3 regions of the Streptomyces sp. NPDC012935 genome follow, and region 1 is predicted to be linked to each of the others. Evidence: a T-box and tRNA genes for the amino acid it is inferred to sense, from the RefSeq annotation. Region 1 holds a T-box; the other regions hold tRNA genes.

Region 1 (10,390 bases):
ACATGAATGCACTTAAGCATTCATGTGCTTTTTCACATTTTTACACGCTATAGCATACGCTAATAGGCGAAAGGATGTGGCTAAATGTGTGGCATTACAGGCTGGGCTAGTTTTCAAAAGGACTTAAGAACAAGTGACACAATATTAAAATCGATGACGCAAACATTAAATAAGAGAGGGCCAGATGATGAAAATATTTGGTGTAGTGAGCATATTGCATTTGGCCATCGACGGTTGGCTGTTATTGATTTAATCGGTGGCAAACAGCCAATGAAAAAAATCCATGATGGTTTGAACTATGTCATTACATATAATGGCGAACTTTATAATACAGAGGAGCTACGTAAGGAACTTCAAAAAAGAGGGCACAGCTTTACAACACAATCGGATACTGAAGTACTATTAACTGCCTATATTGAATGGAAAGAGCAGTGTGTAGAATTTCTAAATGGTATTTTTGCCTTCGGTGTTTGGGATGAGCAAACACAGTCTTTATTTTTGTGTCGAGACCGACTAGGCGTAAAACCCTTGTATTATACAGAGCAACAAGAAGGTGTACTTTTTGCATCTGAGGTGAAGGCTCTGCTAGCACACCCCACGGTTCAAGCATGTGTAAACGTTGAAGGGTTGGCAAGTATGATGGCTGTAGGACCTTCTAGAGCGCCAGGTAAAACCCTTTTTCAAAATATTGAAGAATTACGACCTGGCTATGCTATGCGATTCTCTAGAGAAGAAGGTTTAAGAAAGTGGCCGTATTGGCAACTACAAAGTCGTAGACATGAAGAAACATTGGGAGAAACAATTGAACATGTTGGTTTTTTGTTAACGGATGCTATAGAACGTCAGCTAGTTTCGGATGTACCCATTTGTACGTTTCTTTCAGGAGGACTAGATTCCAGTATTATTACAGGCATTGCAGCAAATAGATTCCAACAGCAAAACCATCAATTGCATACGTATTCTATTGATTATGAAGACAATGAGCGCTTCTTTAACCCACATTCTTTCCAGACCTCCACGGATACGTACTGGATTCAAAAAATGTCAGAAACTTTCAAGACAGCTCACCACGCAGAGGAAATCACTCAGCAACAGTTAATTGATTTATTAGTGGAATCGGTCATTGTTCGTGATTCCCCAGGTATGGCAGATGTAGATTCTTCGTTATTATGGTTTTGTCGTGAAATAAAAAGGGAATTTACTGTAGCGCTATCAGGAGAGTGTGCAGATGAAATTTTTGGTGGTTATCCATGGTTTAAAGATAGGACTACTGGTTTCCCTTGGATCCGTTCATTGTCTGAAAGAAGTGCATTACTCCAAGAGAAGTGGAACAAAAAATTAAAAATTGAAGCCTATGCACAACAACTATATACACAAACAATAGCTGAAGTTCCTTTGCTAGATGGAGAAGGTCTAGCAGAGGCAAAGCATCGTGAAATGTCCTACTTAAATATGCTATGGTTTATGCAAACATTATTAGAGCGGAAGGATCGTATGAGTATGGGGGCAAGTTTAGAGGTACGTGTCCCTTTTGCAGATCATCGGCTTGTAGAATATGCCTGGAATATTCCGTGGGAAATGAAGAATTTAGATGGAATAGAAAAAGGATTACTTCGAAAATCAATGGCACATCTATTGCCGAATGAAGTGTTATATCGTAAAAAAAATCCTTATCCAAAAACATATCATCCTATCTATACAGCAGGAGTGCAAAAATGGTTGAAGGAAATTCTACATGATAAAAATTCAATTTTGCATGAACTATTTGAACGACAAAAGCTTGCGGAGTTAATTGAATCGGGAGGTAGCTCTTTTAAGGTTCCGTGGTATGGGCAATTAATGGCAGGTCCCCAGCTTTTAGCTTATCTAGGGCAAATTCATACTTGGTTTGAGCATTATCAAATTCAATTAATTGAGACTTAATATAAAACGACCCATCTACGTAGATGGGTCATTTTTTTGTATACTCCAGCAATCCATCAACTGCTCAATGGATGATTCGATTGCTTGTACGGGAATCCCTCCAAAACCTAATAAAAATTGAGCTTGTGAAGATTCATAGTGATCTAGTCTATAGGCTGATAATGGATAAATACCGATTTCTGCTTGAGACGCGAGCTGTTGTAATTGTTTTTCTGAAAATGTGTGTTGAACCTCTAATAAAATATGCATACCCGCTTGTTCACCAGTAATGTTAATGGATGATGAATATTTTTCTAAAATAGAAGTTAGTTTATCATGTTTTTTACGATAAATTTTACGCATACGATTGAGATGCTTTGCAAAATGCCCATCACCCATAAAATTTGCTACAATATGCTGATCAAAACGAGGCACCGTTGATGAATAATAATTAAAGACATCGTTATAAGTAGCAAGTAGTTTAGGTGGAAGTACAAAATAAGCTACTCGCAAGGATGGCATTAAAGATTTAGTAAAAGTACTCATGTAAATAACTTTATCGTTTCGATCTAATGCGTGTAGGGCAGGAATTGGTTTTCCAGCATAACGAAATTCCGAATCATAATCATCCTCAATAATATAACGAGAGGTGCTTTGTGCCGCCCAATTTAAAGCTTGTGCTCGTCTTGTAGCAGATAATACAGCCCCAGTTGGGAATTGATGTGAGGGTGTAATATACACAACATTAGCATTTGTTTCTTCAAGATCATGAATAATTATGCCCTCTTCATCAACTGCAATTGGATAAACTTTTCGTTTATGCTGCGAAAACATTCGATGGACGGCAGGGTATCCTGGGTTTTCTAATGCAAAGCTGGTGTCCTCACTAAAAAGACGGAGAATCATAGGGAGGAGCTGCTCCGTCCCTGAACCAATAACAATTTGTTCAGGGTGGCATACAACACCACGGGATTGATATAAATAATTAGCAATCTCTGTGCGTAAAGACAGTTCACCTTGTGGTTCCCCTGTTAATAATAGCTCCTTTGAGGTATCGTCAAAAAGCTCTTTTGCATACTTTCTCCATGTTTGAAATGGAAAAGCATCGATATCAATAGATCCTGGATTAAAATCGATTTTGTAAGACTTTTTCTTAGGATGTTCATTAATGGACGCCACAGTATCTTGTTGAATGTAGGGCAGTTCATCTATTTCTTCTACAAAATAGCCAATACGTGATTTGGACATAATATAGCCTTCAGCTAAAAGCTGAGCATAGGCAATTTCAATTGTTGTTTGGGAAATGTTTAAAAAATCAGCTAATTTTCTTTTTGAAGGCAGTTTTTCTCCTACAGTTATTTTTTTAGAAATAATAGCTTCTTTAATACCGTTATAAAGCTGATCATAAAGCGGTTTATCACTATCTCTTTCAAGCTGGAATAAAAGCATATCCATGATCTGGAACCTCCTGACCCTATAAATATTTTAAAAACTGGATATTTTGATATGGTCAATTTCTATTATACTAAACTTCATCATAAAGGTGGAGGTTAGAAAATGAAACAAACAGGTACAGAGCTAGTAAAGCGTGGAATGGCAGAAATGCAAAAAGGCGGCGTCATTATGGATGTCATTAATGCAGAGCAAGCAAAAATTGCAGAAGCTGCAGGTGCTGTAGCAGTTATGGCATTAGAAAGAGTACCGTCAGATATTCGGAAAGCAGGTGGCGTTGCACGCATGGCCGATCCTCGTATTGTTGAGGGAGTGATGGGGGCTGTAACTATTCCTGTGATGGCCAAAGCACGTATTGGTCATATTGTTGAAGCACGTGTCTTAGAAGCAATGGGTGTTGATTATATTGATGAAAGTGAAGTTTTAACACCAGCTGATGAAGAATACCATTTATTAAAAAGTGAATACACAGTACCGTTTGTGTGTGGCTGTCGTGATTTAGGAGAGGCAACCCGTCGTATCGGGGAAGGTGCCTCGATGTTACGAACTAAAGGTGAACCAGGTACAGGGAATATTGTGGAGGCCGTTCGCCATATTCGTAAAGTAAATGCACAGGTTCGTAAAGTCGTAGGAATGACAGAGGATGAATTAATGACAGAGGCGAAATTACTAGGAGCTCCTTTCGAGTTATTAAGAGAAATTAAACGTCTTGGTCGTTTACCAGTAGTAAACTTCGCAGCAGGAGGAGTGGCAACGCCTGCTGATGCAGCCTTAATGATGGAACTTGGAGCTGATGGCGTTTTCGTTGGTTCAGGTATTTTTAAATCTGAGAACCCTGAAAAATTTGCACGTGCCATTGTAGAGGCGACTACTCATTATAAAGACTATAAGATTATTGCGGAAATATCAAAAGAGCTCGGAGTGCCAATGAAGGGGATTGATATTGCACAGCTTGGACACAACGAGCGTATGCAAGAGCGAGGTTGGTAGCATGAAGCGAATTGGTGTATTAGCATTACAAGGAGCAGTTCGTGAGCATATACAAATGTTAGAAGCTCTTGGTTGTGAAGCAATTCAAGTAAAACAAAGAAAGGATTTAGGAAACCTAGATGGACTTGTGTTACCAGGTGGAGAAAGCACTACAATGAGAAAATTGCTGGATCGATTTGATCTGCTAGAGCCAATTCGTGGACTTGCTCAGCAAGGATTACCGATGCTTGGTACATGTGCGGGAGTAATTTTATTAGCCAAGGATCTAATTGAAGATGAACCACATTTGGCTGTGATGGACGTGACTGTAGCAAGAAACTCGTATGGACGTCAGGTGGATAGCTTCGAAGTACAACTAGATATTCCTAAAGTAGGTGTAGGGATTCCAGCAGTATTTATTCGTGCACCTCATATTGAAGCGGTAGGTAAAGGTGTTGAAATTCTTGCACAACATGAAGGGAAAATAATCTTGGCACAAGATGGCCATTTATTGGGTTGTTCGTTTCATCCCGAATTAACAGAGGATACACGAATTCTTGAATATTTTGTAACCTCTATGGTATGACTTGCAAAATTTGTTTTCATATAGTACAGTATGTTTAAATTTTAAATAACTGAACACGATGATGGGAAGTAGTAGCAAGCACGTTTTTTTTAGAGAGTCAGCGGTTGGTGGAAGCTGATAAAAGCACTTGTGAATCCGTCCTGGAGTTGCACAGTCGAAGTGAATGAAGTAGGCTGTAGCCGGCTGAAATGCCGTTATGAAATAAGTGGACTAGGCAGAAATATGTCTAGTCAATTAGGGTGGCAACGCGGGTAGCTCTCGTCCCTTTTTAGGGATGAGGGCTTTTTTGTGTTCATTTCGCTGCAACGATTTTCCATCATGAAGAAACTATTGGAGGTATGAAGATGTTAGATATTAAACGCGTCCGTGAGAATTTCACGGAAATTAAAGAGATGTTATTAACACGTAATGAGGACTTGGGAAACTTAGATGACTTTGAAGACTTAGATGCAAAACGTCGTGAATTGATTGCCAAAACAGAAGAATTAAAAGCAGAACGCAATAAAGTATCTGAACAAATCTCAGTTATGAAACGCAACAAAGAAAATGCTGATGAAGTCATTGCTCGTATGCGTCAGGTTGGCGATGAAATTAAAGAATTAGATGTACAATTAAATGATGTTGAAGAGCGCTTTAAAGATATGATGATGCGTTTACCAAACATCCCACATGAATCTGTACCAGTAGGCACAACAGAGGATGACAATGTTGAAGAATATACGTGGGGTGAAATTCCGACATTTGATTTTGATATTAAAGCACACTGGGACCTTGCAACGGATTTAAAAATTGTAGACTTTGAACGCGGCGCGAAAGTAACAGGTAGCCGTTTCTTATTCTATCGTGGTCTTGGTGCTCGTTTAGAACGAGCATTAATGACATTCATGATGGATTTACATGCAGAGGAGCATGGTTACGAGGAAATGCTACCACCTGTCATTGTTAATCGAGATAGCCTAACAGGTACAGGGCAACTTCCGAAATTTGAGGAAGATGTATTCAAATTAGAGGAAACAGATTATTTTATGATTCCAACTGCAGAAGTACCAGTAACGAACTTCTATCGAGATGAGATTTTACCGGCTGAAGCTTTACCACAAGGCTTTGCAGCGTATAGTGCTTGCTTCCGTTCAGAAGCGGGATCTGCAGGTCGTGATACACGTGGTTTAATTCGTCAACACCAGTTCAATAAAGTAGAATTAGTTCGTTTTGTAAAACCAGAGGAGTCATACGAACAATTAGAGCTACTAACAAGTCATGCAGAAAAAGTATTACAATTACTAGGCTTACCATATCGTAAGTTAAAAATGTGTACAGCTGATTTAGGTTTTACTGCAGCGAAAAAATATGATTTAGAAGTTTGGATTCCTGCACAAAACATGTACCGTGAAATTTCTTCTTGCTCTAACTTTGAGGATTTCCAGGCACGACGAGCAAATATCCGCTTCCGTCGTGAGCCAAATGCAAAACCAGAATATGTGCATACATTAAACGGCTCAGGTCTTGCCATTGGTCGTACAGTTGCTGCTCTTCTAGAAAACTACCAACAAGCTGATGGCAGCGTAGTAATTCCTGAAGTTTTAAGACCTTATATGGGCGGTAAAGAAGTAATCGCACCAAAATAAACGACAGATAAAGCTATTTTAGACAATTCCTTTATGGATGTTCTAAAATAGCTTTTTTGTGTTGCTAAAATTGAAATCTCTCATAATTTTTGAAAATTCGTTATAATGGGTAATATTCATGGGGACAAGGGGGAGAAATTCATGGAATTGCAACAATTTGCACAGGCTTTCAGTGAATTTGATAATGTTTTAATTACAGATGATAAAGGCTGTGCAATCTTTTATGATTTAGCAGATTTAAATATATTATTGGAAATCGGCTTAACACCAGATGAATTTTTTCACAGCACAGTGACTGATAATTATCAAAATTTATCACCTGAGACAAGTACTGTTTTTCAAGTCATACAAACAGGGCAGCCAGTTTTATACTATGAACAACAACTGACAACATTGAACGGTTTTAGTTATTTATCACTGAGTTCGACCTATCCCATTATGGAGCATGGAAAAGCCATTGGTGCCATTGAATTTTCAAAACATTTTTATGAAACTAAGCAAATTAAATACTTAGACAATTTCCTGGGACATAAATTATATCGAGATAATCATACAACCTATCGTTTAGAGGATTACATTACAACAAACGCCGAAATGAAAACTCAACTTGAAAAGGCACGTCGTAGTGCTCAAAAAAGTGCACCAGTTTTACTAACTGGGGAAACTGGAACTGGGAAAGATATAATCGCACAAGGCATACACAATGAAAGTGAACGCTATACAAAGCCGTTTATTACTTTGAACTGCTCAACATTAACAGAGGATAATATATTTACTCAGCTATACGGCTCGGGCAATGAAGCAAAAAGTGGAAAGTTACAGGAGGCTAATGGAGGGACGCTACTCATTGACCACCTTAATTTATTGGATATATCTTTGCAGGCGAAACTTTTACATGCGGTAGATATAAAAGTGTTAAATGGTGAGCCCTTGGATATACGGTATATTACTACTGTCAATGAAGATGTGGACAAACTATTAGCTGAAAAAAGGCTACGCGAGGACTTATTTTATCGCTTAAATGTTCTTCAAATTGATTTGCCACCGCTAAGATTAAGGAAGGAAGATATTCCACTTATCCTTGATTTTTATATACAATTTTACAATGAACATACACTACAGAAAAATGTAAGCTATTGTAATGAAGTAATTCAGTTATTTTATGCCTATCATTGGCCGGGGAATGTGCGTGAACTAAAAAATGCCCTTGAATCGGCATATAATAATTTGCTTGGGGATGAAATACTTGTTGAACATGTTCCAGAGAGGATTAAAAAAAATGTTCAACATTCAACTCAATCGATCATGCAAAACAACCAATCTGGACATTTACGAGATTTAACGGAAGCCTACGAGCGTCTAATTATAGCGGAAAAGTTGCGTGAAACTGATGGACGATTAGCGGAAACAGCTAGACGTTTAGGTATTTCTCGTCAATTACTAAAATATAAGTGTTTAAAATATGAATTGTTGTAAAAAAAATTTTACAAAAAGGGGATAAAAATTTATCTCCTTTTTTCGTGTTATTAAATTTTTTATTATTTAGATAAATCTTCTGTAAACGATTATAAAGGGGTTGAGGATATGTCTAAAGTTATGCAGCATACGATAATCGTGGGGCTAGCCTTATTTGCTATATTTTTTGGTGCTGGGAATTTAATCTTTCCGCCATCCATAGGAAATAGTGCAGGGGAATCATGGATTTCCGCTCTGATGGGCTTTAGCTTAACAGGTGTTATTTTACCTGTGCTTGCGGTGTATGCAATTTATAATACTGGGGGAACTGTGGAAGCGCTCACAAGACCAATCGGAAATTGGTTTTATAAAGCCTTTAATACGGTCATGATGGTTTGTATTGGGATGGTTGTCACAATACCGAGGATGTCAGCGACAACTCATGAATTAGGAGTATCACAAATTATTCCGAACGTACCTTTAATTGTGTCAGTATTAGCATTTTTCGCGATTTGCTTTTACTTTGCGATGGACCAATCAAATGTGATTGATAAGATTGGAAAATGGTTGACGCCTGTTCTTGTTCTTATCCTTATTATCCTCATTGGTAAAGGGGTATTAGACCCAATAGGAGCGGCAATTAATACAGGAGCAGAAAGGATTTTTGCCAACTCCATAATAGCAGCCTATCAAACAGGAGATGTGGGAACAGGTATTCTTTGTGCGCCAATCTTTTTAGCAGCAATAGTGGGCTATGGCTATAAAGGGAAACAATCTAAAAAGGTCGCGCTTGGTGGAATGGCTATTGCTGCAATAGGGTTAATTGCAGTATATGGTGGCCTGCTCTATTTAGGGGCTACAAGTAGTGGCATCATCACAAATCCTGGCAGTGATACAGAACTATTAGCGGGCATTGCCTTTAGTGTCATTGGTAATTTGGGTAAAGCGTTACTAGCTATATGTGTTGTTTTTGCCTGCTTAACATCAGCGATTGGTGTCATGGTCATATCCTCACAGTTTTTAAATGAACTAACAAAAGAGAAGCTTGGCTATAGAACGTGGGTCTTTATTATGTGTGTAGTAGGCGCAACTATTGGCTCCTTAGGTGTAGGTGCCATCGTCGAAATTACATTGCCGATTTTCTTGGTAATTTATCCAGTCATTATTGTACTTGTGCTACTGGGAGCCTTTGATCGTTTTGTCCCAAATGCAGGAGCCTATAAAGGAACTGTGCTATTTGCATTTCTAGTAAGCGTCGTTGAAACATTTGCTAGCTATGAAATTACGATACCTGGTGTGACACAGTTGGTCATGCATTTACCATTGCAGTCTAGTGGATTTGCTTGGATTATGCCATCTATTGTTGGCTTTATTATCGGTACTATTTTGCATAAGGTGCTGAAAGCAGAAGATCCTGAAAAATCTACTTTTGGTATAGAAGAAATAGGAGTTGAAAAATGATGCAAATTATTTGTAACGCAAAGATATATACAGCAGATACTATTCAGCCATCTGCAACTGCTATGGTAATCGAAGGAAGAAAGATACTTTGGATTGGACAACAGGAAGATTTACCCCCCTATCAGGGAGAAATAATAGATTTACAAGGAAAGGTCATTATTCCTGGGATTATTGACGCTCATATGCATCCGATTATGTTAGCGGATGTTATGGAACAAGTGGCTTGTTTACCTCCATATATTTATTCTATTGAGGATATAATTAATGCATTAGCAAACTATGATGCAAGTCAGCGGGGATGGCTATTAGGCTGGGGCTATGATGAAGGGAAACTAAAGGAAAAAAGAGCGCCTTTAAAAGAGGACTTAGACCGTGCCTCTACAGAGTTACCTGTCATTGTTATGCGTACATGTGGTCATATTATATCGGTTAATAGTAAAGCATTAGCAATCGCAGGTATTACGAAGGATACGCTTGATCCACAGGGTGGACAAATCGATCGGGATGAAAATGGAGAACCTACAGGCGTACTGCGTGAAAATGCACGTAATCTAGTACTACAGCATTTACCTACACCATCTGAAGAAGAGATTGTCAAAAGGCTTCTAAAGCTATCACAAACTTTGGCATCCTATGGTGTAACAAGTATTACAGAATTAATGGCCACGGTAGCACCAATTGATTATTTAGGCCTGTATCGTAAAGCCCGAGAAAAAGGTTTTAAGCAACGCGTAGCAGTTTATTATATCTGGGAAGATATTCAACGATATGAGCTGTTGACAGCAAATACTATTGATCGTTCTGCAGGAGCCTATATCGGAGGCATTAAGCTATTTTCGGATGGCAGTGTTTCAGGCCGTACAGCACTTGTTTCTGAGCCATTTTTGGGAAGTGATGAAAAAGGCATAGCGATGACTTCGAAAGAGGAGCTGCTAGCGGC
Region 2 (10,390 bases), on a different contig from region 1:
AGTTCGTCGAGCGGGCCCCGCAGTGAGCCCGCGAGCAGCGTCAGCAACTGCTCATGCCGAGCCGCCAGCGCCTCGTACCGGTCCTTCTCCCGCTCCCCGAGCGCGGCGTACCGATCCTCGCCCGCGGCGAGCTCCTCGGCGTGCAGCTCCTGGAGCTCCTCGACCTCGTTCACGTGCTTCTGCCGCAGGGCCGTCAGTTCGGAGGCGTGCTCCTCGGCGAGCCGCTCCAGCTCCTGGGCGTGCCGCTCCTCGGCGGTGGTCTTCTCCTCGGCGAGGGCGTCGTAGGGCCGACGGTCGGTGAAGGTCATCACGGCGCCGACGAGCTGGTCGCCGTCGCGTACGGGCGCGGTGGTCAGGTCGACGGACACCTCGTCCCCGCCCTTGGACCACAGCACCTGCCCACGCACCCGGTGCTTGCGCCCCGAGCGCAGGGTGTCGGCGAGCGCGGACTCCTCGTACGGGAAGGGCGACCCGTCGGCCCGGGAGTGCAGGACGAGCGTGTGCAGCTCGCGTCCGCCGAGGTCGCTGGCCCGGTAACCCAGTATCTGAGCGGCGGCCGGGTTGACGAGCACGATCCGCCCGTCGGTGTCGGTGCCCACGACACCTTCCGAAGCGGCCCGCAGGATCATCTCGGTCTGCCGCTGCGAACGCGCCAGCTCGGCCTCGGTGTCGACGGTGCCGGTCAGATCCCGTACGACGAGCATGAGCAGCTCGTCACCGCCGTAGCCGTATCCGTCGTAGGCCTGTTGCCCGTTCTCGAGATTCGCGGACGTGACCTCGACCGGGAACTCGCTGCCGTCGGTCCGCCTGGCCATCATCCGGGTCGGCTTGGTCCGGCCCTGCGGATCCATGTGGTCGGGCCGCCGCATGGACCCCGGGATCAGCTTGGAGTCGAACTGCGGCAGCAGATCGAGCAGCCCCCGCCCCACCAGAGCCGTCCCCGGCGTCTCGAAGGCCTCCAGGGCGATGGTGTTGGCGTTGACGACGGTCCCATTGGCGTTGACCAGCACCAACGCATCGGGAAGCGCGTCGAGTATGGCTGCGAGGCGAGCAGCGCCTCGGGATGGCCTGCTGCTCACGAGACGCTTCCTCCCTGTTACCGCACCTTGCCGACCGCTCGGGCCATCTTGCCAACCGGCCCGCGACGTGTCACGCGAGGGAGTCTAAAGGCTGGGGTTGCGCTCGCGACGCCGGATGAGAGGGAGGTCGCACGACGCAGTGACCCAGAACGTATGACCGCCTGTGCCGACGTCCTGCCAGCGCCCTTCGGACTTCGCGAGACCTTCGCGGGACTTTTACGGGGCCGATGCTTCCCCCATGGAAAGCCTGTGCGACGGCGTACCGGACCCCCTGCTTCCCTGACGTGGCGCGCTGCGGTGCTGTCGTGCGGCTACGGCCGCCCCTGCTGCCGCAGGTCGGGAAGGAGCGGCACGAGCCGGTCCCAGCGGTCGATCTCGCACCCGTTACTGCGGTCGTACCGCGCGTCGACGGGGCGCCCGGCCCAGGTCCCGGTGACATGGGCGGTGGCCGGCCCGCCGTACTGCATGGTGCAGAAGCCGTCCCGCGCCGCCGGGGCGAAGGTGTCCCTGCCCCACCTGCTACCGCGTTCGAGTACCGCACAGGCGTCGGCCGCGTCGGGGTGATCACCGCCGGCCGGGTGGCAGGACAGCTCAAAGGTCCCGTCGGCACCGCCGCCGGCGTTGCGGACGGTGACGGTGAGGTGGTCGCCGGAGCGGCCGGGGTCCTTCAGGGACGGGGGCGCCAGGGGGACCGGCGCGGCCTGGGCGTGCGCGGCGGCGGGCGCGACGGAGGTGACGCCGACGGCGACGAGGGAGCCGGCGGCGACGAAGAGCAGCCGACGGAGGCGCCGGGCCGGGGCGGAACGCTTGACCTGCAACATGACCTGACTAACGCCGCACCTCCGCGGACGTTGCGGCCCCGCCCCTCCCTGCCCGGCGCTCCGCGAAGCGTGCCGGGAAGCGCGCCGGGAAGAGCTTTGCCCTGTGGCCTACCCGCCTAGTACCGTGGAGGTCGATTGGTGACAGCACGCTCGACTGTGTCATCATCTGCACGCACCACTCGCGCTCGCGCGGGCGGCTGTGCTGGAGGCGTCGCCTAGTCCGGTCTATGGCGCCGCACTGCTAATGCGGTTTGGGCCTTAAAGCCCATCGAGGGTTCAAATCCCTCCGCCTCCGCGCTAGATCACGAAGCCCCGGTCCTCGGACCGGGGCTTCGGCGTTTTGCGGCCTCGCCGAGATCCGGCCCCATCGGACCGTTTCCGCAGGTCACAAGGGGTATGGCAAACGGATTTCACATGGCGGCGGCAGTCATGTAATGTTCTTCCTGTCGCCGCGAGCGGGCCGGAAGGGCCGGGAGCGGCGGGAAAACAGAACAACAAGCACTCGTAGCTTAACGGATAGAGCATCTGACTACGGATCAGAAGGTTGCAGGTTCGAATCCTGCCGAGTGCACACAATTCGAAGGCCCCGGATCACTCCGGGGCCTTCGGCATTTCCGGGCCCTGGTCCAGGGAGCGTTGGTGCGGTCGTCGCGGCCCGGGGAGTCGTGCTGGACGTCCTGGGCTTCCCGAGGCCCAACTCTCCAAGCAAGCGCCGAGTTGGCCGGGCCTGCGGGCTAGCGTCACGTGTGCGGTCTCGGCCGCGATCCCCGTCTCGCTCATGGACGTGCGGCTCGCCCTGCCAGGAGACTGTGCCCAGCGCGTGGTTGGCCTGAAGGCGGGGGATCGACCAGAGCAGGGTGGCCAGGAGAGGGCGGTCACGAACGACTGCACGGCGCGGCGCTGCCCGGTGCGGTCACCGCCGGTACGGCGCGGACCCCGGCCCGCCCCGTGTCCACGACCATGAACACCAGGGTCGTAGTGCCCGTGCGGCCGCCGGGATCTTGTCCCTCGGCGCTCGGTGGCTTCCCGGCCGGCTCCGCACTGAGTGATCCCCTGGTGTGACGTCCGGCTCGGGCTCTGCGCTGGAGGAGTGCCGCCTGTCGATCATGACAGTGGCAGTGACGAGCACAGTGCCTGACCGCTGTGCTCGTTGTGCCTTCCGCGGAGCTCACCTCCAGACGTTCTACTGAAGGAAGCGACCGACCACGTGCGCATAAGACAGTTCGCACAAGGAGCAGCACTTTCCGCTGCCCTGAGCCTCTCGTTCCTCGGCCTCGGAACGACCGCGGCCGCCGCGGACACCAGTAGCCCACTGCCGATCAGCTCGTATCGGGACATCGCCGTCGACGCGGCCCATCAGCAGGTCTTTCTCAGTGACCCGTTCGGTGACAGCGTTCTCGTGACGGACTACACGGGCCAGGTCGTCAAGCAGATCAGCGGTGCGGACGGCGCCTGGGGATTCGCGCTGTCCAGCGACTCCAGGACGCTGTACGTGGCGCTGCGCGACGCCGGTGCGATCGCCGCGATCGACACCGTCACTCTGCAGGAGACCGCCAGGTACGACACCGGCACCGGCGCGGGTGCCTATGCCGGTCCGACGTCCCTCGCGCTGGCCGGAGGCAGGGTCTGGTTCGGCTACAGCCTCGACACGTGGAGGGGCGCCCTGGGCTCCCTGGACCTGAGGGGCGCGCAGCCGGTCGTCACCCGGGGCCAGGGCCTCGACATGTTCCGCGGCTCGCCCCGCCTGGCCGCCGCGCCGCAGGATCCGAACACTCTCGTGGCTGCCGAGTCCGACGGCAACGCAGCCGCCGTGGCGGTGTACGACGTGAGTACCGGTCGGGCCGACACCCGGGTGCAGCGCGTCGATCCGGGGCCGGACGGATGCGAGAGCCTGCAGGACCTCGCCCTGACGCCGGACGGCCGGCAGGTCGTCCTCGCCTGCGCCGCGGCTCATTACCACCAGGTGCTGCGCACGGCCGACCTGGCGGACGACGGCATCCAGACCACCAACTGGTCCCCCACCGCCGTGGCGATCGCCCCCGACGGCACGACAGCGGCGGGCGTCTACGGGCCCTCCTGGTCCGACGTGCAGCTGTTCGCGCAGGGAGACTCCACGGCCTACACCGCCTGGGACTTCCAGGCGCCCTCCGAGTACGCCGACACCACCCTCCTGCCCGGCGGTCTGGCCTGGGCCCCGGACGGCAGCCGGATCTTCGCAGTCACCGAGACCAGCGGCTCTTCGTCCCTGACGTTGCAGGTCCTGAACCACCCGCAGGTCGCCACCACCGTCACCGTGCAAGCGCCTGCCTCGTCGCCCCGGAACCAGCAGCTCACCCTCACCGGAAAGCTCGTGGCGCCGGTGGGCTTCGGCGCGGGGACCACCGTCGACATCTGGCGGCTCGACGACCCCATGGCGGGTGAGGGCACGCTGATCGGCTCCGCGACCGTCGCCGCGGACGGCACGTTCCACTACACCGACCAGCCGAAGGCCAAGGGCGAGGTGCAGTACACCGTCCAGTACTACGGCGACGCCCGGCATGCCTATGCCTATGGCTCGGTCACGGTCAACGTCACCTCTGACTGAGTCTCCATGCGAAACCCCCAGGTCACAGACCTGGGGGTTGTTGTTGGTTCCGGGTTACTGCACGTCCACGAAGTCGCCGGTCGCGTTGACGGCCGGGGTGGTGGTGGTGCCTGCGAAGTTCCAGCGCCAGTAGCCGTCCTCGGACGCGGGGACCGTGGCCGTCAGGTTGCCGGTGCTGGAGGTGTACACCGTCTTGATGGTGGTGTAGGCCGTGGTACCGGCCTTGCGGAACTGGAGCCTGACCGGCTGGTTGGTGTAGCCCCGGTAATCGAGATTGTCCCAGTCGGCCCGGCTGAGTTTGCCGGTGACGGTGAGGGTCTTGCCCTTGGCGATCGGTTCCGGGGCCGCGTTCACGGTGAGTTTGGAGTGCCTCTGCAGCCGGGTCGTGGTGTAGCTCGCCGAGTGGGTCCAGCTGTCGTCATTGGCCACCCCCTGCACACTGACCTTCCAGGTGCCGGCATGGGCATTGGTGAGGGCGGTGCCGCCGTACTTCCAGTCCGGTTCGAGGGAGATCGTCTGCGAGCAGGTGGAAGTGGTGGCACTGGAGGCGACACAGTCCGCATGGGAGTAGTACTGGTCCGACACGATGCGGTCGGCGTAGGTCTCGTAGGGGTTCGCACCATCCGGCCCACGCCACAGGACGAAGTCCGCGTCCTGGACACCCGACGGGTGGGTGAAGGTCCCGGAAACCGTGATCGTCTTGGCGTAGAGACCGACGACGGTGTTCTTGCCACCGTCGAAGGAGACGTTGCTGATCTGGACGTCGGTCTGGGTCTCGTCCCCGTAGGCACCGGGGGCGGCGAAGCAGGCCAGCGCGGCGACGGCACTGAACAGGGCGATGGCAGCGCGATTGCGCATGCGTCTCCTTCACAGAGGGCAAAGTGGGAACCCGCCGAGCGGGTGGCAACGGGGCGGTCGGAGCCGGTCAGGGACCGGTGACCGACCTGAGGGCGCTGGTCCTGGTGTAGCTGTACGGGGGCGTCGACTTGGGGACGACCGGGTGGAGGACCAGCACGCCGTCGCCGTCGTCGCCGAGCACCTCGAACTTGCCGGTGCTGTGGGAACGGGTCCACACGATCATCGAGTAGCCGTCGAGGCCGGTCGCGAGCGCGGGCGTCCAGCCGGAGGCCGACACGTTCCACGTCGACGTCCACGCCGCCTCGGCGTTCATGGCCATCGTCGCGGTGACCGCGATCCCGGCCGCCGGGGCGGCCGAAACCCCGGCAAGAGCACGGCGCTTCACCGAACGCCGATGCCGCGCTGCAGGCGGTGCCACTCTCATTGCCCCCAGTTCATTTCCATGACTCAGGCACAGCCGTCACACGGGCTGTCCGCAATTCCCAGCGCACCTGCATGCTCAAACGTCACATGCGATACGGACGGGCCGACCGAGGCCACCAGTCATCCCTGACCGTTCGTCCGTGCGGACGCCATGGCGAGCCGCTAGGCCCCCCGTTGGCGGGTGCCTCCGAGAGCGCGTTGAGGGTTCGCGCCGGAGCTGTGGATCGAGTCGGTTCGGGGCGGCTGTTTGCTGAGGGGGCGGTCCGCTGCGAGTTGGGTCAGGGCCTCTGTCAGGTCGTCGCAGGCGTCCTGGAGGGCCTGGAGGGTTTGGTTCCGTTCGGTGATCACTGCTGAGAGCAGGAGCGTCGTCAGGGCGACGGTGCCGTTGAAGGCCTGAAGAACGACCATCTTGGCGAGGAGGTCCTGGCCGGCGAAGGGGCCCGAGCCGGCGGCGCCCGCGCTGATCGCGATGACGGATGCGGTGAGGGCGCAGGGGGCGGCGCCGTGGAGTTGGAAGCGGAAGGCTGCCCAGATCAGGAAGGGGACGACCAGGAAGAGCAGGTCGGCCGAGCTGTGGGTGGCGACCAGGGTGATCGTCGCCGTGCCGCCCAGCAGGAGCAGGGCCTCCGCGCCGCGCAGCACCGGGGAGTCCCGGGGCAGGCGGGCGGTGCGGGCGGCCAGCAGGAGCGGGGCGATGAACAGGACGCCCATCGCGTCGCCCGTCCACCACACCGACCAGGTCGCCCAGAAGTCGCCGGCCGGCAGCGCGTCGGCGGCCACCAGGACGCCCGTGCCGATGGTCGCGCTGATCACCATGCCGCCCAGGGCGCCGAGGAAGACCAGGGCGAGGGCGTCCTGCAGCCGGTCCAGGGTGGTGCGGAATCCCGCGCGGCGCAGGAGGAGGCAGGCGCAGATCGGGGCGATGGTGTTGCCGGCCGCGATGGCGAGCACGGGGAGGATGGACGGTCCGAGCGTCACGTTCACCACGAACGCCCCGACCGCGACGGCCGGCCACATGCGAAGCCCCCAGAGCATCAGGGCGACGAGCGCGATGCCGGTCGGCGGCCAGAAGGGCGTGACCTGCCCTCGTACCAGTTCCTGTTCGAGGCCGAGCTCGGCGCTGCCGTAGTAGGCCGCCGCCACGGCAGCCAGGCGCAGGCCCTCGGCGCCGTACCGGCGGAGCCGCGCACCGGGCGCCACCGCGGTCATCGCCGCCCACCGCAGCGGTCGTCGTCGCGACCATGCATGCCCTTCACCCTCCGCCGGTCCACGTGCGGTCCCCGATGCTGTCGTAGCGAAGCACCAGGACCGCCGCGTCGTCGTTGTGGCCGGTGAGGTCCGCCACCTTGATCACCTGCGCGGCCAGCTCCTCCGGGTCGCTGCAGCAGGCGTAGCCGACCAGGTCGGCCACCTTCTTCATGCCGTCGTCGATCGGGTAGTCGGGGCCCTCCACCACACCATCGGTGAGCAGCACGAACGCGCCCGCGCCGGTCAGCAGCCGACGGGACGACGGGTAGTGCTCGCCGGCGTGGATGCCCAGTGGCAGGCCGCCGTCGTGCAGGACGATCTCGCAGCGGCCGCCGGTCGTCGCCCAGACGGCGGGGACGTGCCCCGCGCGGGCGTCGCTCAGCTCCCCGGTGCCCGGGTCGAAGCGCAGGAACGAGCAGGTCACGAACAGCTCGGAGGCCATCGCGACGAGCAGGTCATTGGTGCGTTCGAGCACCTCCGCGGGGTCCGTGGTGGCGGTCGCGACGGCACGCAGACAGGTCCGCACCTGCCCCATGTGCGCCGCTGCCTCGACGTCATGGCCCTGTACGTCCCCGATGGCGAACCCCACCGAACCGTCCGGCATCAGGAAGCCGTCGTACCAGTCGCCGCCGATGTCCAGCCCGCCTCGTGCGGGCGTGTACCGTCCCGCCGCCTGCAGACCGGGCAGGGCGGGGAGCTCCGCGGCGAGGACCTGGCGCTGGAGCGCGGCGGCGAGCTCGACGCGCGCCTGCTGGAGCTTGATCTGGTCCATGATCCGGCCCGTGAGATCCCCGAGCTGCTGCAACAGCTCTCTGGCGGTACCGGCCGATTCGGTGCGGCGGTGGGCCATGGCGTCACACCCCGGTTCTTGCGGAGCGCCAGATGTGGCATAACTCGCGCCTGCCGCATTGCCTCACATATATGGCGCTTTCACCGTACCCCGGCGGTGGGAGGGTCCTCCTGGTCCCGAACCGCCCCCGAACCGCCCCCGAAGGATTCGGCAGCTCAGGCAGTCCCAAGGGGGGCTCGGCAGCGCCCAGGGGCGGGTCGGCCGACAGGGGCGGGAAGGTCACCGTGCCGTCGGGTTGCAGCAGGGTGGGGGGCGGGTGGCCTGCCCCGGCTGTGGAGCAGATCCTCGTCGTGGAGTCCTGGAGTCCTGGAGTCCTGGAGTCCTGGAGTCCTGGAGTCCTGGAGTCCTGGAGCGCTGGGCGGCCACGGTGTGGACGGCGGTGCGCAGCCGGCCCGTCGTCGCCGCCTCGGGCAGGGAGTGGCCCATGACGTCGCCCACGACCAGGGCGACCTGGCCGCCCGAGAGCGGGATGGGATGACGTCAGGCCTCACGGACACGACGCCCGCCCACCGACGCGGCGTCAACACCAGGTATCTACGGTGGAGTTGAAGCGAACCCGACCGCTGGGGAGCGGCATGGGCATCGGCGTATTCATCCCCATCGGCAACAACGGCTGCGCAGTGGGACTGAGTCGGGCCAGCGGCGAGGCCGCCGTCAGGCCTTGTCCTGGTCGCGGAGTTCGTCGATGTAGGCCTGGGCGAGGCCCGTTGTCCGGGTGAACCAGTCCGTGAGTACGGCGATCTCGTCGGCGGAGTAGTCGGCGAAGAGGTCGGTCAGGCGGGCGTAGTAGGGGCCGTAGAGGGCCTCGACGCGGGTGACCGCGGACGGGACGGCGGCCACGCGGACTCGGCGGCGGTCGGTCGGGTCGGGGCGGCGGGTGACGAAGCCGGCGCGTTCCAGCCGGTTGAGGATGCCGGTCATCGCGCCGGTCGTGACATGGGCGTGCTCCGCGAGGTCGCCCGCCGTGAGGAGGTCCTCGCCGGCCTTCAGGACACAGCCGAAACAGAGCAGGTCCGTGATGTTCAGGCCCAGCCGCTGGGCCATCTCCTGCTGGCCGAGCAGGTGGGCCGCGATGAGGGAGTCCATCGCCTCCAGCGCCTGGCCCGGGGTGGCGGCGGGACGCGGCTTGGCTTGCATCTTTTCTGATTGCCTTAGCTCGTGAGAGATTGAGTCGCGAAACTTCTTACTTCATGAGAGATTCGCTGCCTGCAAGGAGGGAGCACGCACATGAGCCAGTATGACGAGGGACATACGGTCGCAGGATGGACCGGAACGGCGATCGCGACGATCGGTTCCGCCGTGGTGGGCGCGGGGATATGCACGGTCTCGGCCGTGCTGATCACAGGCGGACTCGGCATCACGGCGGCGAGCGTCCTCGTCACCTGGGCCCTGCACCTCACCGGCTGGGGCAAGCCTCCGGGCGTACGGCCGCGCGGTCAGTGGCGGATGGGGGCACGCGATCTGACCGCGCGGGACGGGCATGCGGACTGCTGGGGCTGCCGGCTGGCGGGACGGGGGCGCGGACGGGCACTGGAACGGCCTTCGGTCGCGGCGACGTCCGAGGCCGTCATTGTCACGGGCGAGCAGGAGCCCGCTGTTGCTGAAGCGCGCTGAAGCAGGCTGAAGCACGCGCCGCGCGACTCGCCGAGAACGCGCCGGTGCGCATCTCCGACTGCCTCGGCGTGTGCGCACACGCCAATGTGATCGTCGTCCAGCCCTCCGCCGCGGGCCGCGCCGCGGGCGGCCGCCCCGTCTGGCTCGGCCTCGTCAACGACCCCGAAGCCACCGAGGACATCATGAAAGGCGCACTGAGGCAGATACGGCCGCTGAACGGGCGTTGTCAGTGCCTGCCTCTACTCTCGGAGAGCGATGGCACAGGCATGGAGATGCAAGGGGCTGCGATGGTCGGCGGACGGCCCTGAGCTGGTGTGGGACGGTGGTCGGCGCTCGGCGCTGACCTGGGGGAAGCGGGTGGCCTTCGGGGTCGCGGAAGGGGGAGTGCGGACATGCGTGGGAGCGCGGGGGCATGCGTGTCCGGTGCGGGCGGTCGTGCCGGGGCGGAGCACGGGGGCGCGGTGCGAGGAGTGCGCGCGGCTGGACCGGGCGCACTCGGTGGCCGCCGACACGATCGCCGACGACCCACGCCCGTACCACGTATATCTGGCCTGGTTCGGCCCCGGGATGACCAAGGTCGGCATCACCGCCCTTGAGCGAGGCTCGGCACGCCTGCTGGAACAGGGGGCGGTCTGCTTCAGCTGGCTGGGCGTGGGTCCGCTGATGGCCGCGCGGCGCACGGAGGAACTGCTGCGGGCGGCCCTGCGGGTGCCGGACCGGATTCCGTACGCCGACAAGCGGGCGGTGCGGTCAGCGCTGCCGGGGTCGGCGGCGGAGCGTGCGGCCGAGGTGGAGGACCTGCACGCCCGGGCCGTGGCCCTTCCCGCCTGGCCGGAGTCACTCACCCGCGAGCCCTGCCGACCGGTCGACCACGCCGGGGTGTTCGGGCTGGCGGATCTGCCGGCCGCCGTCG
Region 3 (10,390 bases), on a different contig from region 1:
GGCAGCGGGCACCGCTGCCCGGCTCGGCCTCCCCGTGGGTGCCGGATGTGGAGGCCGTGGTGGACGCCGTGGTCGAGGCCCTCACTCGTACGGGTGTGAGCGCGCCCGAGTTGTAGGGCTCTCCGGCGCGCGCGGAACGGTGCACACGTGCACGGTCGTTATGTTCCGCTATATGTCGCGTCATTCCAGGGGAAACCGGGCACCGTCACCGTCATCGCATCGCCGCGGGCCGAAGCACAGAAGAATCCGTCTGATCGCCCTCGCGTCCGTCGCGGCGGCCGCGGTCGCCCTGCCGTTGGCCTGGGCGGCCGCCGGCCAGGTCGTCGAAGCGGGCCGGGCCGCCGTGGGGGCTCCCGCCCGTGATGCCGTACGGTCCTCCCCGCCCGCCCCGAAGGGCGGCACCGTACGTCCGTCCCCTGGCGGCGACGCCAAGGCACCGTCCGCCGCTGACACCGGGTCCCCGCTGCTGCTCGACCTGGGTCTTGCCACCGCCGTCCGCTGCGGTCCCGAACTCACCTCGCCCGAGGGCATCGAGGCGCAGACCTGTGTCCTCACGCAGGGCGAGGACACCTGGGCGCGCACCTACTTCCGCAATGCGACCGGCGGCGCGCTGGACTCCGTGCTGAGCCTCATGGGGCCCGGTGGACGCACGCTGCAGATGCGCTGCGTCGTGGGCGCCGAGGACGAGCCGGGGACCTGTGAGACGCCCCGGGAGCGCACACGCGGAGATGCGGGCGCCTACACGGCGGTCACGGAGTTCGCCGAGCGGGCCGGGCGCGGGGCGCTGTTGCTGCGTTCCGCGAGCAACTCCGCACCGGGCAAATCCGGGGCGGGTGCGGGCGGTTGACATGTGACGCCATTCCGTAAAGGTCTGCGCACATGGAAAGACCCGGTTGCTGGCGACGGGGGATGCACCAGCAACCGGGCTACTGGAACGGTAACAAGAGATCGGCGGTTCGCAAATTCGATCCGGGCTTTCCAGTCACGGATTCCCTTGCTCCGCATGGGAGTTGTGATCGGATTCACCCCTCGAGAGGGGTGCCGTGCGGCTGAACGGTCGTTCAGCCGCACCCGATCCGCGAGGCACCCGTCAGCTGAGCGTGACCTGCCGGTTGGTCAGGCCGCCCCGCGCGCGACGCTCGTCCGCGGTGAGCGGGGCGTCCGTGGCCAGGGCCGCGGCGAGACGCTCGGCGAACTCGGCCGCCGGCTTCTCCACGTCCTCCGCGCCGACGCCGCTCGGCAGGTCCCAGACCGGCACGGTGAGGCCGTGAGCGCGGAAGGAGCCCACCAGGCGGGTCCCCTCGCCGAGGTTCGACTTCCCTGCCGCGTGCAGCCGCGCGAGAGCGTCCAGAAGCTGCTCCTCGGGGTGCGGCATGACCCAGCGCAGGTGGTTCTTGTCCGGCGTCTGGCACCAGTAGGCGGCGTCCACGCCGGTCAGCTTGACGGTGGGGATGGCCGCGGCGTTGGCCCGCTCCAGGGAGGCGGCCACTTCCGGAGTGGCGTTCTCCGCGTCCGGGACCCAGAACTCGAAGCCGGGGTGAACAACTGGCTCGAAGGCGCCCTCGGGGTCGAGCAGATCCTGCAGCCGCGGGCCGTCGGCCGGGGCGCGGCGGCCCTGGACCGGGGTGCCGGGCTGTGCCGCGAGCGCCTGCTGGAGGGTGTCGGCGAGGTCGCGGCTGATGTCGCCGGACGCCGTGTCGTTCTGCAGGCCGAGCAGGACCGAGCCGTCGTCGCGGCGCAGGGCCGGCCAGGCCATCGGCAGCACCGTGGCCAGCGTGACGGACGGGACACCTTCGGGGAGGCCGCCCTTCAGGGGCAGTTCGACGGTGGCTGCGGGCACCAGCTCGCGCAGGGCCACCCAGTCGCACTCGCCTGGCAGCCCGTCGAACGGGCGCTGCACCAGCTCGGTCACCGCCTGCGCGGCCGACCGGCCATGACAGGCCTTGTAGCGGCGGCCGCTGCCGCAGGGGCAGGGTTCGCGTGCGCCGACGACCGGGACCTCGCCGTCGATGATCTGCGGGCGCTTGGCCTTGGTCTGGGGTCGCTTCTTGGCCATCGTGGGTGTCTCCCGGTTACGGCTCGTCTCGTACGGGCGCGAGCCTAGCCGTTCGCGCCATGGTCGACGGGAGGCTGTGGACAACCCACGGGTCGCGCCGGGAGCGGGGCGCTTCGCGGCGCAGGCGGAGCGTCGGCCGAAACCGCTGTCGTCATGCCGTGTCCCACGCTTCGCTGCCTTCAGTCCAGATCGTCGAAGGCGTCCGCGAAGTCGAGGCCGGATATCGCGCCCACGGCCGGCGCTGCGACGCGCGTAGCGAAATCGTCGCGGCGGTGCCCGGCATCCGGATCATGAACGCCGCAGTGGACCACGACCCAGACCGTGACCTCGCCGCGGGCGTCGTCCCGTACACCCCAGTCGTCGGCCAGGGCGGTGATGATGTTGAGCCCGCGGCCGCCGTGCGCGGTGACCGAGGGCGTGGCCGGAGCAGGGCGAGTGGGTCCGCCGCCGTCCGTCACCTCCAGCGTGAGCCTGCCGCCCGTCTCCACGCGCCATGCGGCACGGACGTCGCCGTCCCCGGACAGCGCGTCACCCAGCGGCCTGCCGTGTTTGCACGCGTTGCTCAAGAGTTCGGAAAGAATCAGTACGGCATCGTCGATGACCGATTCCGCCACGCCACCCCTGCGCAATTGAGAGCGCATACGGTGTCGCGCTTTCCCCACGCCCGCAGGGCCATGGGGAACGGCCATGCTCGACGACGTGGGCACCTCCTGTGCCACCACCAACGCCACCCCCGAGACCTCCTTTGCCCCACGCCACGGTGTGGATGCCCCATTGGCCTGTACCGGAAACCGGCCAACCAAGGTCCGGGGACGCATTCAGAACGATCGAATACGGAACGAACGCGCCGGAGCACTCCCTGTAATCGGGATGGCTGGAATTCGTAGGTGTGGCCGAGAGTGGAGGATGGGGCTGGAGGGGCTATGAGGTCAAGGGGTTGCGCAGTGGTTGTAGGGGTTTTAGGGGTTTCCCCGTGTGCCCCGAGTTTTCAGCGGCCGAGCTGGCGCAGCACCGCGCGCGGGCGGTTGGTGATGATGGCGTCGACGCCGAGCTCTACACAGAGATCGACATCCTGTGGCTCGTTCACGGTCCAGACGTGCACTTGGTGGCCGGCCCGCTTCAGTCGCTCCACGTAGGCCGGGTGACTGCGCACGATCCGGATCGAAGGGCCCGCGATGTGGACGCCGGCGGGCAGGCGTCCGTCCCGCAGCCTCGGTGAGACGAACTGCATCAGATAGACCGTGGGAAGCGTGGGCGAGGCGGCACGCACGCGATGCAGTGAGCGCGCGGAGAAGCTCATGACGCGCACCGGGGACTCGGCGCCCGAGGTGGGCGCGTCGAGCCCGAACCGCTTCAGCAGAAGCAGCAGCCGTTCCTCGACCTGCCCCGCCCACCTGGTCGGATGCTTGGTCTCGATCGCCAGCTCCACGCGCCGCCCCGCGTCGGCGACGAGCTCCAGCAGCCGCTCCAGAGTGAGTACGGAGGTGTCCTCGGGGTCCTCCGGCCGGAACTCCCAGTCCGGCTCCTCGGCACGGTTCTTCCATGAGTCACGGTTCTTGCGGGAGCCGAAGTCCAGGGCGGCGAGCTCGGCGAGTTCCAGCGCCGAGACCGCGCCGCGGCCGTTGGACGTACGGTTGACGCGACGGTCGTGGACGCACACGAGGTGACCGTCGGCGGTGAGGCGTACGTCGCACTCAAGGGCGTCCGCGCCATCCTCGATGGCCTTCTTGTACGCGGCCAGGGTGTGCTCGGGGGCGTCTTCGGAGGCTCCGCGATGGGCGACGACTTGGATCTGCTGCTGCCGTGCGTGGGTCACCGCGTCATGGTGCCACCGAGCGGGGGTAGACGTGCGACCGGAGGAGTCGTAAAGACACTCGGATTGTGCTCGTTTAGTCGCACATGACCTATATAAAGAGTGGCCGCGAACCCACAGCGACCGCTTATGGTGCTCTGACGGCCCGTGGGAAAAGCTGACGGCATACAAAAAGCCATGCACAGCTGAAGCGCCGACAGCCGACAATTACTGGCCAGCGTGAACGGGCGTGACCGAGTGCGACCGATATCAACAGCCGTGGATCGAGGAGAGAAGCTGTGAGCACCGAGAACGAGGGCGCCGCGGTACCCCCGGCCCCGTCCGCACCCCCTGTGCCGGTGGATGCTCCTGCTGCTCCGGCGTCCCAGGAGCGCCCGGTTCCCGAGGGCGGCGACGCCCCGACCGCTCAGATCCCTCCGGTGCCGAGTGACGCCCCGGCGGTCTCGACCGGCACCGAGCCCTACGCCCACAGGGCCGCCGAGGGCTCTCAGCCGCCCGCCGCCGAGTCCGCTTCGCACGGAGCCCAGCAGCCGGCCCCGGCGCCTGACTCCGCCCCTTCTCCTGCTCCTGCTCCTGCTCCGCAAAGCTCTGCCCCTGACGCGTCCTGGCCGCCCCCGCCGCCGCCCGGCACACCGTCGTACGCCGACAGCGGTGCCGCCACGGGTGGTGCCGGTGCGGGTGGCTTCGGTGCCGGTGGTTTCGGTGGGGGCTCCGGCTGGGGTACGGCCTACCAGCAGCCGGAGCCCAAGTCCGGCCGCGGGCGGGGCGGACTGCTCGCCGGGGTCCTCATCGCCGCGCTGGTCGCAGGCGGCCTGGGCGGCGGTCTCGGCTACACCCTGGCCAAGAACAACGAGAACACCTCCTCGACGACCGTCTCCGCCCCCGACAGCGGCGGCTCCGTCAAGCGCGACCCGGGCACCGTAGCGGGCGTGACCGCAAGGGCGCTGCCGAGCACCGTCACCATCCAGGCGGAGAGCAGCGGCGGCGAGGGTGGCACCGGCACCGGCTTCGTCTTCGACACCGAGGGCCACATCGTCACCAACAACCACGTGGTGGCCGACGCGGTCGACGGCGGCAAGCTGACGGCGACCTTCGCGAACGGCAAGAAGTACGACGCGGAGGTCGTGGGCAACGCGCAGGGCTACGACGTCGCGGTCATCAAGCTCAAGAACGCCCCGTCGGACCTCAAGCCGCTCACGCTGGGCGACTCCGACAAGGTGGCCGTCGGCGACTCGACGATCGCGATCGGCGCCCCCTTCGGCCTGTCCAACACGGTCACCACCGGCATCATCAGCGCCAAGAACCGCCCGGTGGCCTCCAGCGACGGCACCGGCAGCAACGCCTCGTACATGAGCGCCCTGCAGACGGACGCCTCGATCAACCCCGGCAACTCCGGCGGCCCGCTGCTGGACGCGCAGGGCAACGTCATCGGCATCAACTCCGCGATCCAGTCCGCCGCCAACGGCCTGGGCGGCACCAGCCAGTCCGGCTCGATCGGCCTCGGCTTCGCCATCCCGATCAACCAGGCCAAGTACGTCGCCCAGCAGCTGATCAAGACCGGCAAGCCGGTCTACGCCAAGATCGGCGCCTCCGTCTCCCTGGAGGACACCACCGACGGCGCCAAGATCACCGAGCAGGGTGCCAGCGGGTCGGACGCGGTCGAGGCGGGCGGCCCCGCAGCCAAGGCCGGCCTCAAGCCCGGCGATGTCATCACCAAGCTCGACGACCGGGTGATCGACTCCGGCCCGACCCTGATCGGCGAGATCTGGACCCACAAGCCCGGCGACAAGGTCACGATCACCTACGAACGGGGCAGCCAGTCCCACACGGTCGACCTGACCCTGGGCTCCCGCACGGGCGACAGCTGACACCGACGGCCACGCGGCCACGCGCGCGTACGACCGGCTCCGCCCGACCAACCCATCCTGACGGCGGAGCCATTGGGCCCCATGTGGACCACGCACTCCGTATAGCCCGCGCTGCCGGTAGGCTGTAGCCGCTCCGGCGCAGGTGGGCCGGGGCCGAGGTGGGTTGCCCGAGCGGCCTAAGGGAACGGTCTTGAAAACCGTCGTGGCAGCGATGTCACCGTGGGTTCAAATCCCACACCCACCGCATGTGAACGGCCCCTGACCTGCTGGATCGGTCAGGGGCCGTTGGCATGTCCAGGCACCGCTGGCCCCCGGTGTTCCCCGTGGCTCCCCGGTCGAGCGGGCACGACAGGGGCATGGCACGCATAGCCTCTGGCCATGGCTGCTGTTGATCCGACTGGCGTGTAGAGAGAGCGCGAGACGGGGCGGATCGCCCTCAACGGTTGGACTGCTCGCTAACGCCGCCACTCGAACCGAGGGTTGCTTCGTGATCGCTCAAGGGGGCGGGACGACCGGATTCGAACCGGCGTCCCCGCGGTTCTGGAGACCGCTCGCGTCGACCACTGCGCTACGTCCCGCCCTTGGCCGCGATCGTTGCGGCTGACGGATCTGCCAAGCCATCACCTTCCCCTGGCGCGACGCGGACGGGAAAGGCAGACGGGGTGGGGGTTCCCCGCGCATGCCCCAGCTCGTTCGGCACTCGCGAACGGGGTCCTGTCCATCCCGGAGTCTCAGCGCAACCGCTGGATCACCGGCTCGGCCACTCAAACGCGAGCGTTGCTGCCCGGCAATACGGCTGGCGGCGCCGGTCGTCGGCCGCGATGACCAGGTGGCGGCAACGGCGGATGCATGGCTCGGACGGCAAGGGATCGGCTCTCCCGAAGTGCACAACCCGCTCTGGGACGCCCGCACTTGTGACGTCCGTGGCCGGCGACGCGGTCAGGGCCCGCACAGGCGCCTGTCCAATTCACGCCTATGCGCTGCGCATATGCGCCGATACTCTGCGTGCCCATGGGGAAAGTAGTGCGTCTGTACTGGGGATACATGGTGGCTGCTGCCTTGGTCGTTGCCTGGAGCCAGCAATGGGCATTGCCGGTGATCGCGGCTCTGTCAGTCGGTGTCTCGGCCTATGCCGCCTTCCAGGTGCCGGTCTGGTGCGGAGCCGTCAACCGAGACGGGCAGACCTACTGCCGCAACAACGCTTACGGCGTGTTGATGGGCTGCTCGAAGCGTCAGCACAGGTGGCAGAAGATCAAGATGATCGTCCTGCGCAGCAAGGTGGGAAACGTCAGCCGCTCCGTGTTCCCAACGGCCAAAGAGAAGTTCAACGGCGCTCTCGCTGTAGGGGGCCTGCTGTCTGCTGCCGCCGCAGTGATCGTTCCTGTTGTGACTGGTGGTTGAGCGAGCACGGCGAGCGTGGCTGCGACTGCGGCGGCGCGGGTTCGCCGGTCTGACCTTGGCAGAAGCTGGTGAACGGCCCCTGACCGGGTGAAGGGGTCAGGGGCCGTTCTCGTGCGCGACACCTGCACGTCGCGGGGGATGCCTCCGGGCAAAGCATCTCGAGCTTGGCCGTGGGCACTCGGAGATGGTTGCCGCCCAAGGGGGTCCGATGTCCGTGACCGTCCCGATCGCCTACAAGGGGCTTGACTCAATGCCCACTTGGTTCGTTGTCGTGGTCGCGGTGCTGGCTACGGTCGGGATCGTCCTGGCCTATCGGCGGGGGCGTTGACGGCCACGCGTGCCCTCATCGGTTTTCACTTACGCCGTTGGGCAAGGACACAGAACTCGTTGCCTTCAGGGTCTGCCATGACGACCCACGACTGGTCACCCTGGCCGATGTCCACGCGCTTCGCGCCGAGAGCCTCGAGGCGTGCCACCTCGGCGTCCTGGTCATCAGGCCTGAAGTCGAGATGCAGACGGCTCTTGGCCTTCTTGGCCTCATCAAGCCGGACGAAGTCCAACCCTGGCAGGCTATCCGGCTCCGGGCGGATCTCGAACTCGTCGTCATCGGAGTGGACCACAACCCAACCAAGAGCCGTGGCCCACCACTGCCCCAAGGTCACCGGATCCGCCGAGTGAACAATTACCTGTTCCCATTCCAAGGTCATGTGCCGAGCCTAGGCACACCGTGACTTCGAGAACAGGCGTTCCTTCCGCTCGCCGCTCGCCGCTCGCCGCTCGCCGCTCGCCGCTCGCCGCTCGCCGCTCGCCGCTCTCACGTGCTGCGCTGCGAAGCGCGGTGCCGCCGAGTTCAGGACTGCTTCGCTCCGGCCCGCTTCCCGGCAGCGGTGGATCGCTTTGCTGTGGCCGGCTTCGCAGTCGTCCGCTTCGCAGTCGTCCGCTTCGTGGCGGCCCGCTCTTCTGTCGGCGGCGACGACGCCGACCGCGCGGCCGGTGTGATCGGCCACTTGAGCTCGATCTCGAGTTCGATCTCCCCATCCTCGACCTCGAACTCGATCTCACTGTGAAGGTCGGCAGGGATCCGCAGACTCAACTTCCAGGGATCGATTTCCAGTTCGGCGTCCCCGCCCTGCCGCAAAGCGGCCGCGAGCGCCGCGAGCTGATCAGCCGCCTCCAGGCGGGAGAGGGAGCGCTTCTGCTCAAACTTGAGGTCCGTCATGGCGTCTCCGATCCGATCCAGCGCACAAAACACCCGGTAATGCCCATTCTGGGGGTGCGGGCCGAGTTGGACATCTCGTGGCGACGTGCAGTGAAATCCCAGGTCAGCCGCCCGTACGGCTCGCCCGCAGCAGCCTCAACTGCCCGATCTCCGCGGCGTTCTTCATCAGCTCGGCGTTCACCCAGCCGATCATGTGGGCGACGGTGTACTGCGGGTCCTTCGGCCACGGGAACGGCGCCGTGGCGTCGAGATCCGCGTCGTCGAGCCCCTCCAGTGCTGTCAGCCAGTCCGCGCGCAGGTCGCGCAGCCAGGCGACGGCTGCCGTGCCGTCGCCGGGCCACGCGACGTCGGTCCGCTCCCGGGGCGGGCGTCCTCGCAGATGGTCCGTGGCCACGCTCCACCACCAGCCGATGTGCCAGCTGACCCAGGCGATCGTCGGCACCGGGACCGGTTCGGGCTCCGTCTCTGCCCAGTCCGGCACCCAGGTGCCGTCGTCGGCCCGGCGCACCGTCCAGCAGTGCGGCCCCGGTTTCCACAGGAAGTCCTCGGGCCGGAGCCGCTCGAGGTGGTACTCGAACAACGCCCAGGTCAGATCGAACTGCCAGCGCAGCAGGTCACGTCGGGAAACGCTCATCGGCCGACCTTGGCACAGGGGCTCCCCCGCGGGGCAAGCCGATTTCCCCACCCCCGCTACCCCGGGAGGGCTGCCTTCAGGGCCGTAGGGCGCGAGAGCCCGCAGCGCGCGAGAGGCCGTAGGACGTGGAGACCGTAGCCCGCGGGAGGCCGTAGGACGTGAGAGCCCGTAGCCCGCGAGAGGCCGTAGGGCGTGACGGGCCGTAGCACGCTGGAACGCTGGAGGTCGTAGCGTGCCGGAGACCGCGATCCCTAGAGCTCGTAGTCCCGCGCCAGCCCCTCCCAATCCACCTCGCGCAGCGCCTCCTCCGCATCGCAGCCGTACGGCACGTGCGTGGTCGGCTGGAACCAGATGATCGTGAGAGCGGAGCGGTGGAGGACCGGGTCGCGGTCGCGGTCGAGGGCCGTGGAGTGGAAGGCGCCGACGCAGGCCACGGAGGGCAGCACCTCGACGGGGCCGAACGCACCCGCGTACTGGTCGGGATAGTCGCGTGGCGGCGGCACGAGGTGCACCGGCGCGGACGGGTGGGCACGTTCCGCGGTGTGGACGAGGCCCTTGATCTTCATGTCGTTGACCAGCCTGCACGGGTAGCCCTCCAGCATTCCGCCGTACGTCGAGGAGAGCCGCAGCTCGGCGAGGTCGAGCGAGCGGCCGGACGTGAGGACGACTCGGGTCAGCGACATGGTCGGCACTCTAGGGCGGTGGTGCATCGAGCTCCCGTGCATTTTTCGAGGCCTCGGTCGGGCGGCTGCGCCCGTCAGGGCCGGTGCCTCGTCATCCGCGCCGCCGACGCGATCGTCGCGCGGGCCTCGCGTTCGGTCAGGCCGGTGTTGAGTGCCGCCTCGACAAGGGGGTCGACGAGGGCGGGGCCGATGCCGTCCTCGTAGGCCCGGCAGGCAGCCCAGAACAGGCGGGTGTTGCGCTGGCCCTCATGGGCGGCGAGCACGAACTGGACGAGCCCCTGGCCGTGGTCGCCGGCCGACGGGGGCGTGAAGTGGTGCGTACGGGGCGGGGGGAGCAGAAGGCGCAGGAGGGCGCGCGGGCAGGGTGCGGGGGTTATGTGGGAGGTGCCGGGAGCGGTGCTGTAGGTGCCGTGGTCGGTGCGGGAGCCGGGGCCGACGAGGTAGCCGCCGGCGCCTCGGATGTCGATGCCGGGTGCGAGGCGCCCCGCCGAGTTGGGGACGACGACGTCGGCCGGGCCGGTCAGCCAGAGGTGGCGGCCGCCGCTGGGGGTCAGGACGACCACCGTGGGCGGAATGGTGAACAGGTGGCGCAGGGCCAGTTCGCGCAGGGCGGCGGAGGAGTCCGTACCGGACTTGGTGTCGAGGTCGATGCCGATCAGGTGGTGCGGGGGCAGGCCGCAGGCGATGCCGTAGCCCGTGGCCCAGGGGGCGGCGGC

What was found. A T-box is a leader RNA that pairs with one kind of tRNA and senses whether it is charged. The one in region 1 lies ahead of serS (serine--tRNA ligase), so its partner is inferred to be a tRNA-Ser.
Region 2: it has a tRNA-Ser gene. The T-box ahead of serS (serine--tRNA ligase) is inferred to sense a tRNA for this amino acid. The anticodon was not compared.
Region 3: it has a tRNA-Ser gene. The T-box ahead of serS (serine--tRNA ligase) is inferred to sense a tRNA for this amino acid. The anticodon was not compared.

Annotation. Positions count from the first base shown of each region.
Region 1 covers NZ_JBIBBC010000036.1:17,709-28,098, reverse strand. The annotation lists gene asnB (asparagine synthase (glutamine-hydrolyzing)) at 85-1,923, shown strand; gene ACFY5C_RS40865 (PLP-dependent aminotransferase family protein) at 1,939-3,357, opposite strand; gene pdxS (pyridoxal 5'-phosphate synthase lyase subunit PdxS) at 3,460-4,344, shown strand; gene pdxT (pyridoxal 5'-phosphate synthase glutaminase subunit PdxT) at 4,346-4,909, shown strand; T-box leader at 4,959-5,178, shown strand; gene serS (serine--tRNA ligase) at 5,254-6,534, shown strand; gene ACFY5C_RS40845 (sigma 54-interacting transcriptional regulator) at 6,676-8,010, shown strand; gene brnQ (branched-chain amino acid transport system II carrier protein) at 8,119-9,450, shown strand; gene ACFY5C_RS40835 (amidohydrolase) at 9,447-10,390, shown strand, end outside.
Region 2 covers NZ_JBIBBC010000002.1:125,624-136,013, reverse strand. The annotation lists gene ACFY5C_RS05955 (PAS domain-containing protein) at 1-1,079, opposite strand, end outside; gene ACFY5C_RS05950 (SSI family serine proteinase inhibitor) at 1,391-1,900, opposite strand; tRNA gene ACFY5C_RS05945 (tRNA-Ser) at 2,105-2,195, shown strand; tRNA gene ACFY5C_RS05940 (tRNA-Arg) at 2,399-2,471, shown strand; gene ACFY5C_RS05935 (hypothetical protein) at 3,108-4,484, shown strand; gene ACFY5C_RS05930 (calcium-binding protein) at 4,539-5,342, opposite strand; gene ACFY5C_RS05925 (hypothetical protein) at 5,410-5,727, opposite strand; gene ACFY5C_RS05920 (MASE1 domain-containing protein) at 5,928-6,974, opposite strand; gene ACFY5C_RS05915 (PP2C family protein-serine/threonine phosphatase) at 7,018-7,863, opposite strand; partial or broken gene ACFY5C_RS05910 (PP2C family protein-serine/threonine phosphatase) at 7,994-8,334, opposite strand; gene ACFY5C_RS05905 (MarR family winged helix-turn-helix transcriptional regulator) at 8,518-9,000, opposite strand; gene ACFY5C_RS05900 (HGxxPAAW family protein) at 9,091-9,477, shown strand; partial or broken gene ACFY5C_RS05895 (hypothetical protein) at 9,474-9,662, shown strand; gene ACFY5C_RS05890 (DUF2797 domain-containing protein) at 9,733-10,390, shown strand, end outside.
Region 3 covers NZ_JBIBBC010000002.1:145,978-156,367, reverse strand. The annotation lists gene ACFY5C_RS06055 (bifunctional DNA primase/polymerase) at 1-116, shown strand, start outside; gene ACFY5C_RS06050 (hypothetical protein) at 173-847, shown strand; gene ACFY5C_RS06045 (DUF5926 family protein) at 1,091-2,056, opposite strand; gene ACFY5C_RS06040 (ATP-binding protein) at 2,236-2,874, opposite strand; gene ACFY5C_RS06035 (glycerophosphodiester phosphodiesterase) at 3,045-3,872, opposite strand; gene ACFY5C_RS06030 (S1C family serine protease) at 4,148-5,737, shown strand; tRNA gene ACFY5C_RS06025 (tRNA-Ser) at 5,895-5,981, shown strand; tRNA gene ACFY5C_RS06020 (tRNA-Trp) at 6,241-6,315, opposite strand; gene ACFY5C_RS06015 (hypothetical protein) at 6,749-7,138, shown strand; gene ACFY5C_RS06010 (VOC family protein) at 7,492-7,845, opposite strand; gene ACFY5C_RS06005 (amphi-Trp domain-containing protein) at 7,989-8,357, opposite strand; gene ACFY5C_RS06000 (DinB family protein) at 8,461-8,991, opposite strand; gene ACFY5C_RS05995 (hypothetical protein) at 9,243-9,674, opposite strand; gene ACFY5C_RS05990 (bifunctional DNA primase/polymerase) at 9,749-10,390, opposite strand, start outside.